2 regions of the Faecalimicrobium sp. JNUCC 81 genome follow, and region 2 is predicted to be linked to the other one. Evidence: a T-box and tRNA genes for the amino acid it is inferred to sense, from the RefSeq annotation. Region 2 holds a T-box; the other holds one or more tRNA genes.
The links. A T-box is a leader RNA that pairs with one kind of tRNA and senses whether it is charged. The one in region 2 lies ahead of metG (methionine--tRNA ligase), so its partner is inferred to be a tRNA-Met.
Positions count from the first base shown of each region.

Region 1: it has a tRNA-Met gene. The T-box ahead of metG (methionine--tRNA ligase) is inferred to sense a tRNA for this amino acid. The anticodon was not compared.

Region 1 covers NZ_CM132203.1:1,797,572-1,806,639, forward strand. Annotated here, with positions in the region: gene JNUCC81_RS08865 (ATP-binding protein) at 1-161, shown strand, start outside; gene JNUCC81_RS08870 (calcium/sodium antiporter) at 249-1,208, opposite strand; gene JNUCC81_RS08875 (hypothetical protein) at 1,830-2,426, shown strand; gene JNUCC81_RS08880 (NAD(P)/FAD-dependent oxidoreductase) at 2,588-3,238, shown strand; gene JNUCC81_RS08885 (sensor histidine kinase) at 3,388-4,719, shown strand; gene hcp (hydroxylamine reductase) at 4,908-6,563, shown strand; gene JNUCC81_RS08895 (YdcF family protein) at 6,697-7,470, shown strand; tRNA gene JNUCC81_RS08900 (tRNA-Met) at 7,553-7,628, shown strand; gene JNUCC81_RS08905 (pentapeptide repeat-containing protein) at 7,694-8,350, shown strand; gene JNUCC81_RS08910 (hypothetical protein) at 8,476-8,808, shown strand.
Region 2 covers NZ_CM132203.1:3,692,053-3,697,242, forward strand. Annotated here, with positions in the region: gene JNUCC81_RS18045 (TatD family hydrolase) at 1-406, opposite strand, end outside; gene metG (methionine--tRNA ligase) at 425-2,362, opposite strand; T-box leader at 2,410-2,631, opposite strand; gene JNUCC81_RS18055 (amino acid ABC transporter ATP-binding protein) at 2,766-3,488, opposite strand; gene JNUCC81_RS18060 (amino acid ABC transporter permease) at 3,503-4,225, opposite strand; gene JNUCC81_RS18065 (transporter substrate-binding domain-containing protein) at 4,250-5,077, opposite strand.

The DNA of each region.
Region 1 (9,068 bases), 1.9 Mb from region 2:
AAATATATGTAAATAGTGAAGAAGGTGTAGGTTCAGAATTTATCTTTGAACTTCCAATAGTAACAGTAGAAGAAGAACATAAAACAATACCTGATGGAAATTATTCAGATTTTCAGATTGAAAAATGTAATATAGAATTTTCAGATATATATTCTTTATAAAAATACCTTGTAGGGCAGATGTTTTATTAGATATCTACTCTACAAGGTATTTCTTAAAATGATATAAAAAAATATATTTTATAAAAACTATCTAATTATAGTAAATATCATATATACAATATATAATATTACTAATACAACTCCTTGTTTCTTAACAAGAGAGTTATTTTTTTTCATGAATAAGTATAAAAGAACTGTTATAATAGTCATAAAAATAACATCTATTAAAGCTAATGTACTCATAGTAATAGGATTTATTACTGCTGCTAAACCTAAAACTAAAAGTATATTAAATAAATTAGAACCTATAACATTTCCTATAGCTATTTCAGTTTCTCCTTTTTTTATAGCTACGATAGATGTAACAAATTCAGGTAATGAAGTACCTACAGCAACTATAGTAAGACCTACTAAGTTTTGGCTCATACCAAATGAAGTTGCTATAGTGGTTGCAGAATTTACAACTATATCTCCACCAAGAACTATTCCTATAATACCGAATGAGCAAACTAATATAGTTTTAGGCATAGAGAAGGATTCTTCTATGGATGTATCTATGGCAACAGCAGTTTCGCCATTATTATCTATAGAATTATTATTGCTACTTCTAAGCCCTGATTTGACAGTGTTTATTAAGAAAAACGCAAATACGATTAAAAGTATAAGACCATCTATTCTACCTAAATTTAAATTGAATCCTAAAAACACTAATATTAAACTTACTAATATTAAAAATGGAGTATCTTTTTTTATAGTATCTTCTTGTACAGGTAACTTAGCTATTATAGAAGAAACACCTAAAACTATAAGTATATTGAAGAAATTAGATCCTACAACATTAGCTATACTCATATCATTTTGACCAGCTAAAGAAGATCCAACACTTACGGCAGCCTCTGGAGCACTTGTTCCCATTGCAACAATAGTTAACCCTATAACCATAGGAGGTACATGGAACTTTTTAGCTATAGACGCCGCTCCTTCTACGAATATATCTGCTCCTTTTATAAGAAACATAAAACCGATAATTAAAAACAAAAATGGCATTAAAACCCTCCTTATGATATATCAAATATTCATTTTAGCATACAAACTAGTATACCATAGAGAATATGTATAATAAAATAATAAAATTAAAATTATTTCTTTTATTTATATAAAATAAGAAAAAAATAATATATCCTATATAATAGATAGTTTTTGATATAAAAATAAAATAACTAAGGAGATTTAGATGTATAAAGGAAAGGTTATTTTATTACAGGAGAAAGTAATAGTATAAGAAGAAGTATAGTAAAAGCTTATGCTAAACAAAATGCATAAGTAATAGCAATAGATATAACTGAGCATAAATTTGAAGAAAATAGTATAAATAGAGCTAATATAATTGTATATGGAGGTATGACAAAAAAATGATATATGCTGAACACTAAATAAGAAGACAGGTCATTGCCTGTCTTCTTATTTAGTATATTAGAGATGAGAAAATTTATATAAAATCATTATGGATGATATTCAAATTTTATCCAATAATTAAGTTATTATACATTATAAAAAATATTTACAATAAAATTACAGAAGGTATTTCTTTGAAATTATAGAAAAGTATTTGAATAAGATTTTATAGCTAGTTATTTAGTACAACAATTTGATAGGAGGGGGAACGAATTGAAAGAAAAAGATATTGATCAAGAATCAAATGAGAAAGATAAGTTACAAATGTCAAAGAAAAAGATATTAATAATTACATTACTATCAGTATTATTTATAAGTATTTTAATAAAAAAAATAGGTATTATATTTAGTGAAGAGGATTTAAGTTATAAAAAAGAGAGTATACAAAACATAGGAAGCAATAAATTAATAAATCAAATTACTGGAAAGTATATAGTTAATGATACAAAGGATGATATTGTTATAACGTATTTTAAAAAAGATAAAATAATTAATTATATATTTAATGAAGAATTTCCAATAGATGATATTTTAGATAAAAAAGAAAATAAAGATACAATATTTTATGAAGTAAAATCTTTGTATTATGATGAAATTATTTATCATACATATACAATTAAGGTTTTAGATGATAAAATAAAATATATATATGAAGATGGAAGTGAATCTATGGAGTATAGACTTTTAAATAAAAATCAAGTGACAAAAGAGATTAATAAAATACATGAAGAAAAGAGAAATAATAAAAAAATACTAGATGAGTTAGAACAGTGGCTAGATATAAAAAAAGAGGATATAGATAAAATTTAATAAAATATAAAACCCCTAAATTATATCGCAAATTTAGGGGTTTTATATTTTATTAAATTCCTAGTAGATATAAAAACTAAAATAAACGTAACAAATATTACAGATTTTATAAACCAGATACTGTATAATACTTTTAATATAAATTAAAAAAGGAGTAACTAATGACTAAATATAGCAGATTACAAAAAAATATAAGTGGAAAAAAAAGATATACAATTAATCCATATATAGAAGCTGGATTTATTACACCAGATAATCTTATAAAGATATGTGAAATAGCTAAAAAATATGGTGGAGGATTACGAATTAATTCAACTCAAAGCATATCTATAATAAATTTAAAAGAAGAAGATTTAGATCTAATTTGGAAAGAATTAGATATGAATCCAGTAATTAGGAGCAAATATTCATTAAAAAATATTGAAATTTGTTCTTCAAATTTTTGTAGAATGTCAAAATATTCAAGCATAGGATTAGGAATGAAGATAACTAGACAATTTTATGGACTTGAACTTCCTGGTAAAACTAAAATAGGAGTATCTGGGTGTAAAAACTCATGTATAAGCGCTTACTCTAAAGATATAGGTGTAGTAGCTGATGGAAATGGAAATTTATTTATAACAGTTGGAGGCATTACTGGTTTAAATCCAAGACCAGCAGATATATTAGTTGAAAATATAAATGAAGAAGAAGTATTAGAGATGATAAAAAAAGTTTTAAGCTACTATAATAGCTATGGCAAAAGAGGAGAAAAACTTGGAAATTTGATAGATAGAGTAGGCATAGAAAAGTTTAAAAAAGAATTGCTATAAAAGATAGTTATCAAAAAAATACAACTACATTTAAAATATAAAATTATTTTAAATTTAAATGTAAAAAATGTCGAAAAATGGTAAAAAATAGTGGAATTTTCAGAAAAAAAGATGAAAAAAGTACGTACATATGCTAATATAATTTATAAGTGGGATATATAGAGGGAGGGATTTATATAAGTTTAGAAGAATCAATATTAGTTCATATTCCAGAAATAATATCTATATATTTATTTATGAATTATATTTTAGGAAATATGGTAACAAAAAGAGAATCCATTAAGATAGCTATAGTATATTGTTTAATTTTTTTAGTAATTTCAAACATTATAGATATGGGAGATATTAAATTATTAAGGATACTATTAATGCTATTAGTATTTTATTTATATACAAAACCAAAATTGACACATTGTATAATGGCATACAGCATAGTAGTAGGGATTAAATTTTTATCAGAATTATTAATTTTAATAATTATAAAAATGATGGGATTAAATTTTCGTATTCTAATAGAACATGACGTGGTTAGACTTTTAATATTTAGCATGCCAACGGTATTATTACTAGTGATTTGTTTTATTGGAGATAGGAAAAATATTAATATATCCGATAAAATAACTAATAAAAATATAGATATAAATAAGTTTATTAGAAATATTATAATAGTATTAAGCTATGGAGTAATCGTCTTAGTGTCTATAGGTGTATTTTATGTAAATAAAGTAATAAAAGTAGGACAAACAAATGAAAATATATTACAAATAATAATTATAGTGTTTTGTATTGTATCATTGACTTGTTCAATCATATCTATAATAACTATAAATAAAAATAAACAATTAAAAAAAATAGAAAATAATCTTATTACAAAGAACATACAACAAATGGAAGAAACAGTAAACCTGTTAAGAACTCAGAAACATGATTATATGAATCACTTACAAGTAATATTAATGCAAGTATCTAAGGGTAATAATGAATCTGCAAGGGATTATATATTAAGTATGTCAAATAATATAGGAAACAATGATGTATACTATAATACAGGAAATGACTATATAGATGCAGCTTTAAATATAAAAAAATCTCGTGCTATAAAATATAATATTGAACTAACGGCATGCGTAGATAGCTCATTAGAAGATATAGAGCTATTAGAGTCAGAATTGAATGCAATTATTTTGAATATACTAGACAATTCAATTGAAGAACTTAAAAATAGCAAGAAAGAATATAAATATGTACACTTAGATATATATAAAGAAGATAAATACCATAACATATCAGTTAAAAATAATGGCAGAAAAATTGAAGATACAAACAAAATATTTGAAATGGGATATTCATCTAAAGGAAATAATAGAGGATATGGCCTATATGCAATAAAAAAATTATTAAAATCATATAATTGCAATATTGAAGTATATAGTGATGAAGAAGAAACTGAATTTGCTATACAGGTTCCTATAAGAACTTAATTATTATATATTTAAGTTAAAGTCTATAAATAGATACTTAAAAAGTATCTATTTATAGACTTTTTATTATATTAGAATGTTTATAAAAAATATGCTTTACATATTAAATAGAATAAAAAAATTAATATTCCAAATAATACTAATGCAAGTAATTAGTAGAATAATTTATATCTTTAGGAGGTATGGATATGGAATATCCAATGTTTTGTTACCAATGCGAACAAACTGTAGGTGGTAAGGGATGTACTAAGATTGGTGTTTGTGGGAAAACACCAGAAATAGCTAATCTGCAAGATTTACTTATATATCAAGTAAAAGGAATAAGTTGTTATGCAAAAGAAATTATAGAAAAAGGGGAAAATATAGACAAAGATATAGTTAGATTTGTAGAAAATTCTTTATTTACAACACTAACAAATGTTAACTTTGATGCAGACGTACATGTAGAGTTACTAAGAGAATCTCAAAAGATAAAAGAATCATTAAGAAGTAAAGTAGGAAGCATTAAAAATACTACGGATCATGCCACATATAATTTAAGTGAAACTAAAGCAGAAATGCTTAAAGACTCTAAAAAATCTAGTATAATGTATGATCAAGATTTAGATGCAGATATACGTTCTTTAAGACAGACTATAGTATATTGCTTAAAAGGAATAAGTGCATATGGGCATCAAGCAAGAGAATTAGGATACTTTAGTGATCAAGTAGATAATTTTTATTTTAGAGCTCTTGAAGCTACCACAGATGATACATTAACATTAGAAGATTTAATAAGATGGACTATGAGAGCTGGAGATATGAGTGTAGCTGTTATGCAGAAATTAGATGAAGCAAATACTACAGTATATAAAAATCCATCACCTCATAAAGTAAATGTACATATTAAAAAAGGTCCATTTATAATAGTTTCAGGTCATGATTTGAAAGACCTTGAAATGATACTTAAACAAACTGAAGGTAAGGGCATAAATATATATACTCATGGAGAAATGATACCTTGCCATGGATATCCAGAGTTGAAAAAATATTCTCATCTTGTAGGTAATTTTGGTGGTGCATGGCAAGACCAACAAAAAGAATTTGATAACATACCAGGGTGTATACTTATGACTACTAACTGTCTTATGAGACCAAGGGATTCTTATAAAGATAGAATATTTAGTACAAATGTAGTTGGATGGGATGGAGTTAAATTTATAGGCAAAGACTCAGAAGGAAAAAAGGACTTTAGTGAAATAATAAATAAAACATTGGAATTAGGTGGATTTGAAAAAGATGAAGAACCGCATGAAATACTGGTTGGGTTTGGACATCATGCTACTTTAAGTAATTCAGAAACTATAGTTAATGCAGTAAAAGATGGAAAAATAAGACACTTCTTCTTAATAGGTGGATGTGATGGAGCAAGACCAGGTAGAAATTATTATACTGAATTTGCTCAAAAAGTACCTAAGGATTGCATAATATTAACTCTAGCATGTGGAAAATATAGATTCAATAAATTGAATTTTGGAGAAGTTGCAGGTCTTCCAAGATTGTTAGATGTAGGACAATGTAATGATGCTTACTCAGCAGTAAGAATTGCTACAGCACTTGCTGATGCTTTTGATACTGACGTAAATGGATTACCATTATCTATAATTTTATCTTGGTATGAGCAAAAAGCTGTAGCAGACTTATTAGCATTATTATCTTTAGGGATAAAAAACATTTTTCTTGGACCGTCATTACCTGCTTTCTTAAGTCCAAATGTACTTCAATACTTAATAGATACATTTAACTTAAAAGTTATAAGCACACCTGATGATGATTTAAAAACTTGCTTACAACAAGGTATATAAATTGAAACCTTATAATTAAATTAATTTTAATATATAAAAAGTACTAGTATTATACTAGTACTTTTTATATATTAAAATTTGAAAAAAATATTTATATATTATAAAATAAAGGTAAAAATGAAAGAGGCAAAATATGAAAAAAGACTGTTATATTATATTTAGTATAATTGCTTTTAATATATTTTTGGTAATTGAATGGGGATTAAGCTTATCATCAATAATTCTTATATTTGGTATGTGGAGTATTTATGGAGTAAAAATATTTAAAGAGGTAGCGTATAATAAAAATATTAAATTGATAAATATATTATATAAAATTTATAAAACCATTATAATAATATTTGTATCAACATTTCTAATAATAGAGAGTGCAATTCTTATAAATATTAATCAAAATAAAAATGTAAAATCATATAAAAATATAGAATACTTAGTAGTTTTAGGTGCCGCTATAAATGGAAAAGAAGTATCAAAAACCTTGAAGGTAAGACTAGATAAAGCTCTTGAGTATTATAATAAAAATAAAGAAATTAAAATCATAGTATCGGGTGGTCAAGGTAAGGATGAAGTTATATCTGAAGCTGAGGCAATGTATAGATATTTAATAGATAAAGGCGCAGATTCAAAAAAAATTATTAAAGAAGATAAATCAACTACAACTTTTGAAAATATAGTATATAGCAAGCAAATATTAAAAGGAAAAACTAAAGAAAAAATACTTATTGTTACTAATGACTATCATTTGCTTAGGTCAAGAATTATAGCATATATATTAGGTTTAGAAAATGAAGGACTATCATCACCAAGCTCATTATCAGGGTGTCTTTACTATACAGTTAGAGAATACCCAGCTATGATAATATATGTAATAAAATCTATGATATTTAGGATATCTAATTGTATTTAAATTTGTAAAAAGTAAATAAGTGTAGCTATATTATAATAAGTGTGATATTATATACTTAAGTAATAAGAAGAAAGTGTAATATCGCGGAGTGGAGCAGTTGGCAGCTCGTTGGGCTCATAACCCAAAGGTCGTAGGTTCGAGTCCTGCCTCCGCAACCAATATAAGCATAAATATAACTCTTATATCCATTGATATAAGAGTTTTTTAATTAACGGAGGAAAAAATGTCTGCAAATGAAAAAATAAATGGTAAGTTCAACTATAACAATATACAAAAATTAAATAAAAATTTTATGTATAAAGATTTAAAAAGAAGTAATTGTTATAATAGTGATTTCTCGGGATCAAATTTTAATTATACAAGCTTTAGAGGAGCTCATTTTAAATCATGCAATTTCTATGGATGTAGTTTTAAATCAGCAGAGTTTGTTGCAACAAATTTTAAAAAGAGTAAGTTTAAAAAGGCAAAATTTGAAGATGTAGTATTTGATTGTGCTAATTTAGATGGAGTAGATTTTAAGGGTGCTGAATTTAAAAATACTATATTCTTATGTACAGATATAAGTAAAGCTATAAATTTAAACATATCTAACTCAGATGTTATAGTATTTGATGAAATACCAGAATTAAACATAAATGAAAATCTTGAAAATGCAATTAAATCAGCTATGAATAATAAGTTTATAAAGAATTCAAGAGTATTAGATACAAAGGATGGAAGTATAAGTCCAATAAGTGCAATGATTTTATTACAAAACTTCGATGAAAATACATTAATAAGAGGATTAAACTTTATTGAGGCAAATCTAGATAGAGATTTCTGTACATTAAGTTATGTAATAAGAGCTATAGAAAATTATAAAAAAGAAGAACTTATATAATAAATAAAAAATACCACCAATATTTAAATATTAGTGGTATTTTTTATTTATTATCCATATTTAGAAATAATTAAATATTAATTGGAAAACTTAATATTAAATTAGAGTAATATAAGGAGATTTAGATGAAAAGTATATTAATAGCTCAAAAATCTAAAATAATGCCTAAACAAGTAATAGAAGAAATAAATAAATTTGAAAATATAGTTAAAAGCCCCTATAGTGACACTTACTACAATACATTTGATATATCTTGGACTCATAAACCAGAAGGAAGCTTAAGAATATCTGACCATTGGAACTTTAAGTCTAGAGGAGAGATTCATTGTCAACTAGACTACATAGAAGGATATTGGATATTAGGAAAATACATAAATGGAAAATATCATATGCTAAAGAGATTTGGCGAAAGTATAGATGGATATAAATCAAAATTCGATAAAGACATGCTAGTGTAGATTTTTTTACCAGTTGGATAAAAATCGAGATACAAATTTTGACACAGAGTTTGTATGCTGACTTTTACATTTCATTATTGAATAGATGGATCTTTAGTTTATTTAATGTATACATTACTTCGATAAATAATATAATAAATTTTAAAATTTTATACAAAAAATTATTTATTTATCATATATATATATTTATCATATATATATATTTATCTTCATATGCTTTATTAAATAGAAGATAAAGGTGGTCTATAAATGTTTAATAA
Region 2 (5,190 bases):
CTCCATGTGCATCTCTATCATGTATTATTATAGGTAATTTTAATTCATTAGCTAACTCTATTTGCTTTTTAAACCACTCTTTTTGTACTTCTCTAGGAGAGTTATCGTAATAATAATCAAGCCCTATTTCTCCTATTGCTACTACTTTATCATTTTCAGTAGCTAATTTTCTTAAAGTTTCTATTGCAGTATCATCAAGTTCACCAACATCATGTGGGTGAACTCCTACAGCTGCATATATAAAATCATATTTCTTTGAAAGTTCAATAGCGCTTATTGATGTTTCTATATCTGCCCCCGGATTTACTACTAAATCAACATTTTTCTCTCTTAAAGACTTTATTAGCTCTTCTCTATCTTCATCAAATCTTTCATCATTTAAATGTGCATGTGAGTCAAATAACATATTTTTTCTCCTAACTAATTAACGAACTTCGCATCCATCATTAGCACCTATTGCTGTTGGAACTACTAAGTCATCTCCATCATTTCCAGCTGCTAATATCATACCTTGAGATTCTACACCTCTTAATTTAACTGGTTTTAAGTTACATACTACTATAACGTCTTTACCAACCATATCTTCTGGCTTATACCAAGCTGCTATTCCAGATACTATTTGTCTTGTTTCTGGTCCTATTTTAATTTGGGATACTAATAATCTGTCTGCTTTTGGATGCTTTTCACAGCTTATTACTTTACCTACTCTAAGTTCTACTTTATCTAGTTCGTCTATTGTTATATTTTCTTTGTGTTCTAAAGGTTTTTCAACTACCTCGTCTTTTTTTTCTGAGAATAGTTCATTTAATTCTTCTACTTCTTTTTCTATATCTAATCTTGGGAATAAAGCTTCACCTTTGTGAACTTTTGTGTTTTCTCCTATAAGACCAAACGTCTTAACACTTTCCCAAGTTGTTAATTCTTCATTAACTATACCTAATTGACAGTATATCTTTTTAGCTGTTTCATTCATTATTGGGTTTATAAGAGTAGCTATTATTCTTATAGATTCACATAAGTTATAAAGTACAGTATCTAAAGTATCTTTATTAGCTTCATCTTTAGCTAAAGCCCAAGGCATAGTTTCATCTATATATTTGTTAGTTCTTCTTATTAATTTCCAAGCGCTTTCTAATGCTTCATTAAATTGAAGTTTATCCATTTCTTTTTCAAAATTTTCTACTGATAATCTAGCAACTTCTTTTAAATCGTTATCAAATTCAGTATTTGCCTTAGCCATCGGTATTATACCACCATTGTATTTTTCAACCATTGCTACTGTTCTACTTACTAAGTTTCCTAAGTCATTAGCTAAATCTGAATTTAATCTTGTTACGAAGTTTCTATGAGTATAGTTTCCATCTTGACCAAATGCAAATTCTCTTAATAAGAAGTATTTTAATGAATCTACTCCATATCTTTCTATCATTTGTTCTGGATAAACTATATTTCCTTTTGATTTACTCATTTTATCATTATCAAATAATATCCATCCATGTCCATATACTTGTGTAGGTACTTCTTCACCTAAAGCCATAAGTATTGCTGGCCATATTATAGTATGGAATCTCATTATTTCTTTACCTACTATATGAACGTTCGCTGGCCAGAATTTCTTGTATTCTGAATCATTTTCACTCATATATCCTAAAGCTGTTATGTAGTTACATAAAGCATCTACCCAAACATATATAACGTGCTTTTCATCAAATGGTACCTTTATACCCCAGTCAAATGTAGTTCTAGTTACACATAAATCTTCTAATCCTTTATCTAAGAAGTTAGCAACCATTTCATTTTTTCTTGATACTGGGAAACAGAAGTTAGGGTCTGCAAATAATTCTCTTAATCTATCTTCATATTTAGATAATTTAAAGAAATAAGCTTCTTCTTTAGCTAAATAAGTGTCTCTGCCACAATCAGGACACTTATTTCCTTCTAATAATTGAGATTCTGTCCAGAAACTTTCACATGGAGTACAGTATCGTCCTTCATAAGCACCTTTGTATATATCACCTTGTTCATATAGCTTAGTAAATATCTTTTGGATTATTACCTTATGTCTATCTTGTGTTGTTCTTATGAAATCATCATATGATATGTCCATTGTGTTCCATAGTTTCTTTATATCTGCTATCATTCCATCTAAGTATTCTATTTCTGTCATACCTTTTTCTCTAGCAGTTTTTTGTATTTTTTCTCCGTGTTCATCAGTTCCTGTTAAGAATTTTACATCATATCCACAGAAACGCTTAAATCTAGCTATTGCATCTGCTGCAACAGTTGTATAAGTATGTCCTATATGTAAGTTACCACTTGGGTAATATATAGGCGTTGTTACATAAAAACTTGGTTTAGTCATGTTATTACCTCCTATTTATTGTATTAAAAAACTCGCCTCCTATAATACATAGGGGCGAGATTAATCACGGTACCACCCTAATTTATCTATATTTGTATAGATATCTTAGTAGACTTTTAACGGGTCTAATCGTCTTATCTTAAGGACTAAATCGTTTGGATAAGAAAGCTCCAAGGCCATGTTCAATAATTTCTTTAACGCTAGCTTTCACCTAATCTAGCTCTCTGTTAGAAAAAGTCTTTATTTACTCTTCTTTTCATAGCTTATTAATATTAGTTTATACTTATGTTTACTATTTTATACAATATCATTTTATTTATAAGTACTATATGCATTACTGTATGAAATAGTACTTATATAATAATATATTTCCTTTTTAATGTCCATGATTTTATAATCAAAACTATATAACTTTATCTAAAAACTGCTTAGTTCTTATGTGTCTTGGATTTTCAAACACGTCACTAGGCACACCCTCTTCTAATATATACCCTTCATCCATAAATACAACCTTATTAGCTACTTCTCTAGCAAATCCCATTTCATGTGTTACAACAGCCATAGTCATGCCTTCATTCGCTAGCTCTTTCATAACGTCTAATACTTCTTTTACCATTTCTGGATCAAGTGCCGAAGTTGGCTCATCAAACAACATTACATCTGGTTTCATAGCTAGAGCTCTTGCTATAGCTATTCTTTGTTTTTGACCTCCTGATAATTGATCTGGATATGAGTCCTTTTTATCTTTAAGACCAACTCTATCTAATAATTCTAAAGCTTCTTTTGTAGCTTGTTCTTTAGAAATCTTTTTTAATTTCATTGGAGCTAATGCTATATTATCTAATATTGATATATTTGGAAATAGGTTAAAGTTTTGAAAAACCATGCCTATATGTTCTCTAGTCTTATTTATATCACTTTTTTTATCTAATATATTATTACCCATAAATAATATATCCCCACCATTAGGTTTTTCTAATAAATTTATACATCTTAATAATGTACTTTTTCCTGATCCACTTGGTCCAAGTATTGCTACGATTTCACCTTTCTTTATTTCTAAATTAATATCTTTTAATACTTCTAATTTTCCAAATTTCTTTTTAATATTTTGTATCTTTATCATGTATATAACCTCCCTTAAGCTATATCTGCTAATTCTCTCTTTTTATTAAATATTTCTGAACTTTTTGATCTCTTATTGTTTAATTTATACTCAAGTAAGCCAACTAACTTTGATAAGCTAAATGTAAGTACAAAATATATTAAAGCTGCTACTATTAAAGGCTCAAATGCTAAGTAAGTTGTTCCTCTTACTACATCTGCTTTATACATTAAATCTGGTATTCCTATTACTGAAACTATTGAAGATTCTTTTATTAAAGATATAAATTCATTAACTAATGATGGTAGAGAGTTTTTTAAACCTTGAGGTATTATTATATATCTCATACTCATAAAGTAATTGAATCCTAACGATCTACTTGCTTCCATCTGTCCCTTATCTACTGACTGTATTCCTGATCTTAATATTTCAGCTATATAAGCACTTGAGTTTATAGATAAAGTAAATATTGCAGCTACAAATTCAGATGATAAAGGTCCTATACTAGGAAACTCTATACCTAGCCCAGGAAATCCAAAATAAACTATTGATATTTGTATTAGTAAAGGTGTACATCTTAAAAATTCAATATACGAACTTGCTATAAATTTTAATATTTTACTTTTCGATATTTTTAACAAACAAACTACTATTCCTAACATAAAGCCTAAAATCAAAGTAATTGCTGATAGTCCTATTGTTGCTTTTGTTCCCTCTATAAAATACTTAGAGTATTCGCTTAAAAATCCAAAATCCATCTATTTGTACCTCCGTTATGTCTTTTATTGAGCTAACTTAGTAGCTTTTTCAACAAACTCATTTATTTTATTTTCTTTAACTAATTTATTTATTGCCTTATTTACTTCTTCTACCAAAGAAATATCTTCAGTTTTATTCATAGCAATTGCAGAACCCTCTGTATTTCCTTTACCTAAATCAATATTAATATCTACTATATTTGGATATTGTTTTAAATAACCTTTAGTTGTTTCTTTACTTAAAACTATAGCATCAACATTTCCATTGTTTAATTCTAAAACTACATCTGATATTTTACTTAATCCCTTTATATTAGTTGCTTTTAATATGTCTGTTGCTATTTGTTCTTGTAAACTAGATTTTTGAACCCCTATTTTCACATCTTTTAGACTTTCTATTGAATTAAATTTATTTAAATTTTCTTTATTAACTAAAACTGTGTGCTCCCCATTGTAATAAATATCTGTAAAGTTAACTGCTTTTTTTCTTTCTTCTGTTGGACTCATACCTGCAACTACCATGTCTACAACTCCTGATTTTAAAGCTGGCAGTAATCCGTCAAATTTCATATCCTTTATTTCTAATGTTACTCCTAATTCTTTTGCTATTTCTTTTGCCATTTCCATTTCAAATCCAACGATTTCATCTTTTCCATCTATTACCTTATGGAACTCATACGGTGGATAATCAGCACTTGTTCCTATTACTAAATTTCCTTTTTCTTTTATTTGTTCTAATTGTGTAAATGATTTATTTTCACTTGACACTTTTTTTGATGAGCTACATCCTATCACTCCTAAAGCTAATACTCCTGATAAAGCTACTATAACTGATTTCTTTAAATTTTTCATAATATTACCTCCTATTTTTAATTGATTATTAATTGATAATAGAACCATCTAAATATACTAGGTTTCCCTTACTTCGCTCATATCACGGACACAGCCGTTCAAGTATTTGTGTT